DNA from 2 places in the Fusobacterium ulcerans genome. Region 2 is predicted to be linked to the other one. Evidence: riboswitches for the same ligand, from Rfam matches in the RefSeq annotation. Region 2 holds a riboswitch; the other holds the start of a gene.

Region 1 (3,430 bases), 730 kb from region 2:
TAGTAATTACTAAAAGTATTCCTATTGGGAATCCCATGAGCAATGAGAAGAATGTTGAGAAAAATACCATGTACAATGTTTCCAATGTCGAATCTAAAATCATACTAAATACCATTATAAATCACCTCTACTATAACTCCTGATTCATTGAACCATTCTATTGCTTCCTGCTGCTGCTCCATATCTCCTGACAATTCAATAAACAGATGTCCTACTTTCATTGTAGAAAGATGATCTATCGATCCTCCAATTATACTGAAATCTATATCAAATTTTCTCAGTGCCTGTGATATTATTGGTTCTTCTGCTATAGTTCCTAAGAATTTAAGTTTTACTATATACTTTCCTTTTGTTTTCATTATCTCTACTCCTCTTTCTTCTGTGCTTGGAAGATAAGAGATAAGCTCTTTTGTTATTTCTGCCTGAGGGTTTGAAAAGATATGGTGTACTCCCCCTGTTTCGACTATTTCTCCGTCAGACATTACTGCTACTCTGTTACAGATATCTCTGATAACTTCCATCTGGTGAGTTATCATAACTACTGTAAGTCCAAATTTATGCTGGATATTTTTTATAAGTTCCAATATAGAGTTTGTAGTTTTAGGGTCAAGAGCTGATGTAGCCTCATCTGATAAAAGTATATCAGGGTTATTAGCTAAGGCTCTTGCTATTGCCACCCTTTGTTTCTGTCCTCCACTCAACTGACTAGGGTATGAATCTATTTTATCTGAAAGTTCTACTACTTCCAGAAGCTCCCTTACCCTGTCTTTCATTTTCGCTTTATCCCAGCCAGCTATCTCCAGTGCAAATGCCACATTTTCTCCAACTGTTCTTGATGCTAAAAGATTAAAATGCTGGAATATCATTCCTATTTTTTTTCTTCTCTCTAAGAGTTCATCTTTAGAAAGTTTTGTTATATCTACTCCATCTATTACTATACTTCCACTCGTAGGTTCCTCTAATCTGTTTAAAAGTCTGATGAGGGAAGATTTACCTGCTCCGCTTAGACCTATTATCCCAAATATATCCCCTTTTTTTACTTCAAGGCTGACATCTTTTACTGCATGAAAGCCATTAGAGTATACTTTGTTGATTTTTTCTATTTTGATCATTCCTGTGCTCCTCCATATCTATATTTGAGTAAAAAAAAATCTCTACTGCCATCAAGGAATAGAGATAAATTACACTAATTTTATTAGTCTATCCATCTGTCTGGAATTAGCACCACACCATAACGGCAGGTTGCTGAAACATCACAGGGCCAGTCCCTCAGTCTCTCTTGATGGTTGATTCATTTGTTAGGAGTATATTATAACTTTTTTCAATTTATGTCAATACATTTTTTAAAATTTTTATAGACTGGAAAAAAAATTTCATATACAATACTATATAAAGCTAAATAAACTGGAGGAAGTTATGACTTTTAAATATTTTAATATTATAAAAAATGATGTAATAACCATAACAGGAGCAGGTGGAAAAACTTCTCTTCTATTTTTTCTTGCAGAAAAACTTTCTGAATATGGAAAAGTTCTTGTAACTACCACTACAAAAATTTACTGCCCCTTTGAAGAAAAATATGAATCACTTATTATTGGGAATAATATATCTACTGGAAAAAACAAAAATATAACTGTGGCTGGGAGCAGAATAGAAGATGATAAACTTCACTCTCTGCCTTATGGCGAGATAAATAATATGAGAAAAAATTATGATTTTGTTTTAATAGAGGGAGATGGAGCAAAGGAAAAATTATTAAAAGAATGGAATGATTATGAGCCTTGTATTCCTGAATTTTCTACAAAAATAATTGGAGTAATCAATATGGATATACTTGATTTAAATATTTCCGAAGAAAATATTCATAGATTTAAGCTTCTAAAAGAAAAATTTCCAAAGGATATAAATAAAAAAATAACTTCTGATTTTTTACAAAGATATATTTTATCAGCTGATTATTTTAAAAATTCCAGTAAAGATTCAGAAAAATATCTTTTTTTTAATGGAATTGATGGAGAAAATTATCTCTCTAAATTCCAAGCAGCTATAAAAACAGCATATAAATTATCTGAAAATAGTTTTCTGCCAAAAATATTTATAGGAAGTCTTAAAGAAAAAATGATTTATCCTTTTAAAAAATTAGATGCTGTTGTTATGGCTTCTGGTTTTTCTAAAAGAATGGGAAAAAATAAACTGTCTCTCTCATACAAAGGGAGAACTCTTTTAGAAGCAACCTTAGAGAAAATTTCTCATATCCCTTTTAATGAGGTTATTATCTGCGGAAGAGAGGAATGGGTTGAAGATCTTGCTGATAAATATAATTTTAAATATTGCTATAACTCTTTTGCTGATCTTGGGCAGAGTGAAAGTATAAAGCTTGGTACAGAAAATTCTTTTGGAGAGGGGATAGCCTTTTTCCCTGGAGATCAGCCTCTGCTGACTGAGGATACAATTTTAAATCTCTATTATGAATTTCAGAAAACTAATCTTATAACTATCCCAACAGTTGAAGAAGATAGATTTTCCCCTGTATTTTTTCCAGAAGATAAAAAAGCTGAACTATTGAAATTGGAAGGAGACACTGGAGGGAAAACTATTATTAAAAAGACTCCAGTTATCAATCTTGTTAAGTTTTCTTCAAAAGAGGAGTTTAAAGATATTGATACCATCGAAGATTATATGTATATACTTAATAATAAAAAATAATCTAACCTTTTCTTTTATATCTTACTGATTAATCAGTGGTCAAAAGCTAGATTATATTTTGGAAATCAGAAAAATTTTTGTAATTAATAAAGCAGGTAAAATGTAGTTTGAACAAAGCAAATTTCCAGTAATTAAGCAGTTGATTTTTAACTGCTTAATTACTGAGATGAAACAGGGGAGCTTTTATTTAAATATATTATATTTTTTCATTGCCTCTTCCAGCCCTAATTCAATGACGCTATCCCAAAATTCTCCTCTAGTTTCAGGATAAGATATTGGGTAGCTCAATCTCTGCTGATGTTTCACAGATTCTGAACTTTTCCTTTTCTCCATTTCCATATCATTTTTCATTTTATTAAGAATCTCTTCTCCTTTTTCATTGTTGACAATAACTAATGAAAGTCCTCTCTTATCATATTTTTCTGGAGCAAATTCCTCTATTCCAAAATAATCTGCTATTGTTATATCAGAAACTCTAAGAGTGTCAGTAAATCTACATGCTGAACAAGATGGACGGCTTATTGAAAGCAGCCCAAAGAACATTTTATAAAATCTCTCATCTCCTTGGACTTCATTCATTGCAGTTGTAGAAAAATGAAAAGATTTGTTGCTGTTGGTTCTGTTCCAGTCTAATTTTTTAGTTCTAAAATGAACTTCATCAATAGTCCCCCCATTTTCTTTTTCCAGTACTTTTTTCAGTTCTTCCCAAATAAAAGGACTTGTG
Region 2 (3,430 bases):
TAGAAATGATTGAAAAAGGAATAGTAACACAAATATATGCTGGATACATGTCAGGACCAGTTGCTCAGGCAATATCACAAGGTAAAATGCAAAAACCAGCAGTTATGCATACTCATGGTGGAAGAGCAAGAATAATGGAAACAGGAGAGGTTGAAGTAGATATAGCTTTTGTTGCAGCTCCAACTTCAGATGAATATGGAAATATAAATGGAGTAGATGGAAAATCAGCATGTGGAGCTTTAGGATATGCTCACTCAGATGTTGAAAATGCTAAATTAGTAGTAGCTATCACTGATAACTTAGTTCCATATCCAAATACAACAATAGAAATCAATCAAACTTTAATAGACTATGTATTAGTAGTAGATGCTATTGGAGATCCTAAAGGAATAGTATCTGGAACTACTCAGATCACTAAAAACCCAATAGGATTAAAAGTTGCTGATCTTACAGCTAAATTCATAGAGCAATCAGGATATTTAAAAGATGGAATGAGCTTCCAAACAGGTGCAGGAGGAATATCACTTGCAGTTGCAGCAGAAGTTAGAAATCTTATGAAATCAAAAAATATAGTAGGAAGTTTTGCTGCTGGAGGAATAACAGGATATATAGTTGATATGTATAAAGATGGACTTTTCAAAGCTCTATTTGATGTACAATGTTTTGACCTTAATGCAATCAAATCAGCAAAAGAAAATCCAAACCATATAAAAATGTCAGCAACAATGTATGCAAATGCAAATAATAAAGGTTCAGTAGTAAATATGCTTGATATAGTTATCCTAGGTGCAACAGAAATGGATACAAACTTCAACGTAAACGTAACTACAGGATCAGATGGAGTTATCATGGGAGGATCTGGAGGACACAGTGATACAGCAGCTGGATCAAAACTATGTATAATAGTTTCTCAATTAGTAAATGCAAGAATATCAGTAGTAAAAGACAGAATAACTACTGTAACAACTCCTGGAGAAACAGTAGATGTACTGGTAACAGAAAGAGGAATAGCAATTAATCCATTAAGAAAAGATCTAATAGAAAAATTCAAAAATTCTAATCTTCCAATCAAAACAATAGAAGAGCTAAAAGAAATAGCAGAAGCTATGACTGGAAAAGAAGAAGCAATAGAATTTGAGGATAAAGTAGTTGCTGTAGTGCAGTACAGAGACGGATCTATAGTGGATGTTGTAAGACAAGTAAAAAATAACTAAATAATTATTGACACAAATAGTAAAAAAATATATAATAAGGTGTAAATGATAAATATAAAGAATACCATCAAGAGAGATTGAGGGACTGGCCCGTTGAAATCTCAGCAACCTGCTTTTTAAGTGTGGTGCTAACTCCTGAGAGATGGAATATTGGATTTAACACTTAATCCCTTTCATCTGTCTGGTGAAAGGGATTTTTTTATCTTGACACATTAAATTATTAATATATTTTAAGGAGGAAAAATGAAAAATTTAACTTATTTCACATCAGAATTTGTATCACCTGGTCACCCAGATAAGGTATCAGATCAAATTTCAGACGCAGTAGTAGACGCATGTCTTGCTGATGATCCAAATTCAAGAGTAGCGTGTGAAGTATTTTGTACAACAGGACAGGTTGTTGTAGGAGGAGAAATCACAACTACTACATATATAGATATCCAAGACATTGTAAGAAGTAAAATTGATGAAATCGGATATAAAGAAGGAATGGGATTCGATTCTAACTGTGGAGTATTAAGTGCTATCCATGCTCAATCACCAGATATAGCTATGGGAGTAGATATTGGAGGAGCAGGAGACCAAGGTATAATGTTTGGAGGAGCTGTAAAAGAAACTCCAGAATTAATGCCGTTAGCTCTTGTATTAGCTAGAGAAATATTAGTGAAACTTACTAAAATGACTAGAGCAAAAGAACTTCCATGGGCAAGACCAGATGCAAAATCACAAGTAACTTTAGCTTATGATGAAAATGGAAAGATAGATCACGTTGATACAGTAGTAGTGTCTGTACAACATAATCCAGATGTAACTCAAGCTCAAATAAAAGAAGAAGTAATAGAAAAAGTAGTAAAACCAGTATTGAGATCTTATGGGCTTGATCCTGATCAAGTAAAACATTTCCATATCAATCCAACAGGAAGATTTGTAATTGGAGGACCACACGGAGATACAGGAGTAACTGGAAGAAAAATAATAGTAGATACATATGGAGGATTCTTTAGACATGGTGGAGGAGCTTTCTCTGGAAAAGACCCTTCAAAAGTAGATAGATCAGCAGCTTATGCAGCAAGATGGGTTGCAAAAAATATAGTTGCAGCAGACCTTGCAGATAAATGTGAAATCCAATTATCATATGCAATAGGAGTTGTAGAACCAACATCAGTAAAAGTAGATACATTTGGAACTGGAAAAGTAGATGAATTTGAATTAGCAGAAGCTGTTAAAAAAGTATTTGATCTAACACCAAGAGGGATAGAAAGAGCACTTGAATTGAGAAGTGGAAAATTCAAATATCAAGATCTTGCAGCATTTGGACATATAGGAAGAACTGATTTAGATATTCCATGGGAAAAACTTGATAAAGTAGAAGAATTAAAAAAAGCTTTAAATAAATAGTAAAAAAGAGAGGGATCAAAAATTTGAAATTATGTTTCAGATTTTTGATCTTTTTTTGTAGAAATAAAATAACATAAAGCTGGATATTAATATAAGTATGTCTTTAGATGTTGAAAAATCAATACTTAGAGAGACACTTTTTTTATTATAAAAAAGCTTTTAAGGTGCAAAAATATTGACACTTTTTATGTCTGATGTTATACTTTTAAGGTATAAGTAAACACTAAGGAGATAATAATGGAAAAATTAAAAAAGAAAGCAATAAGTTTAGAAGCTTTTATATGTCTGGGATTATTAGCTGGATCTTTTATAACAACTGCTAAAATAATGGGACCTGTGAATATGATAAATACTGTAATGGGAACGGCACATGATCTTCTGATAAACACAGTATTCTTTATAATGGGAGTTGCAGTATTAGCAGGAGCTCTTTCAGAAATATTATCTGAATTTGGAGTGATATCCCTGATAAATAAATTGCTTTATTTTGTAATTTATCCTTTGTATAGATTGCCAGGAGCTTCAGCATTAGCAATAGTGACAACATATATATCAGATAATCCAGCTGTACTTAGTTTAGCAGCAAATAAAGAATTTAGAAAATATTTTAAGAACTATCAGTTTACAGCTCTTACTAACTTGGGAACATCTTTTGGGATGGGATTCATAGTATCAGCATTTATGGTGGCACAAGGTGGACTTATGAAAGAAAATCTTTTTAAGGCAGTCCTTATAGGAAATCTTGGAGCAGTGGTAGGAAGTATAATAAGTGTAAATTTAATGCTGCATTATAGTAAAAAATATTTTAAAAGTATAGG

What was found. Region 2 has a riboswitch for S-adenosylmethionine ahead of metK (methionine adenosyltransferase). Riboswitches for the same ligand answer to the same signal wherever they lie in the genome.
Region 1: another riboswitch for S-adenosylmethionine. It lies ahead of C4N20_RS04430 (methionine ABC transporter ATP-binding protein); the one in region 2 lies ahead of metK (methionine adenosyltransferase).

The regions. Positions count from the first base shown of each region.
Region 1 covers NZ_CP028105.1:971,200-974,629, forward strand. The annotation lists gene C4N20_RS04425 (methionine ABC transporter permease) at 1-115, opposite strand, end outside; gene C4N20_RS04430 (methionine ABC transporter ATP-binding protein) at 105-1,112, opposite strand; SAM riboswitch class I at 1,202-1,289, opposite strand; gene yqeC (selenium cofactor biosynthesis protein YqeC) at 1,417-2,706, shown strand; gene C4N20_RS04440 (Coenzyme F420 hydrogenase/dehydrogenase, beta subunit C-terminal domain) at 2,890-3,430, opposite strand, start outside.
Region 2 covers NZ_CP028105.1:239,961-243,390, reverse strand. The annotation lists gene citF (citrate lyase subunit alpha) at 1-1,214, shown strand, start outside; SAM riboswitch class I at 1,276-1,363, shown strand; gene metK (methionine adenosyltransferase) at 1,458-2,612, shown strand; gene C4N20_RS01120 (CD0519/CD1768 family membrane protein) at 2,850-3,430, shown strand, end outside.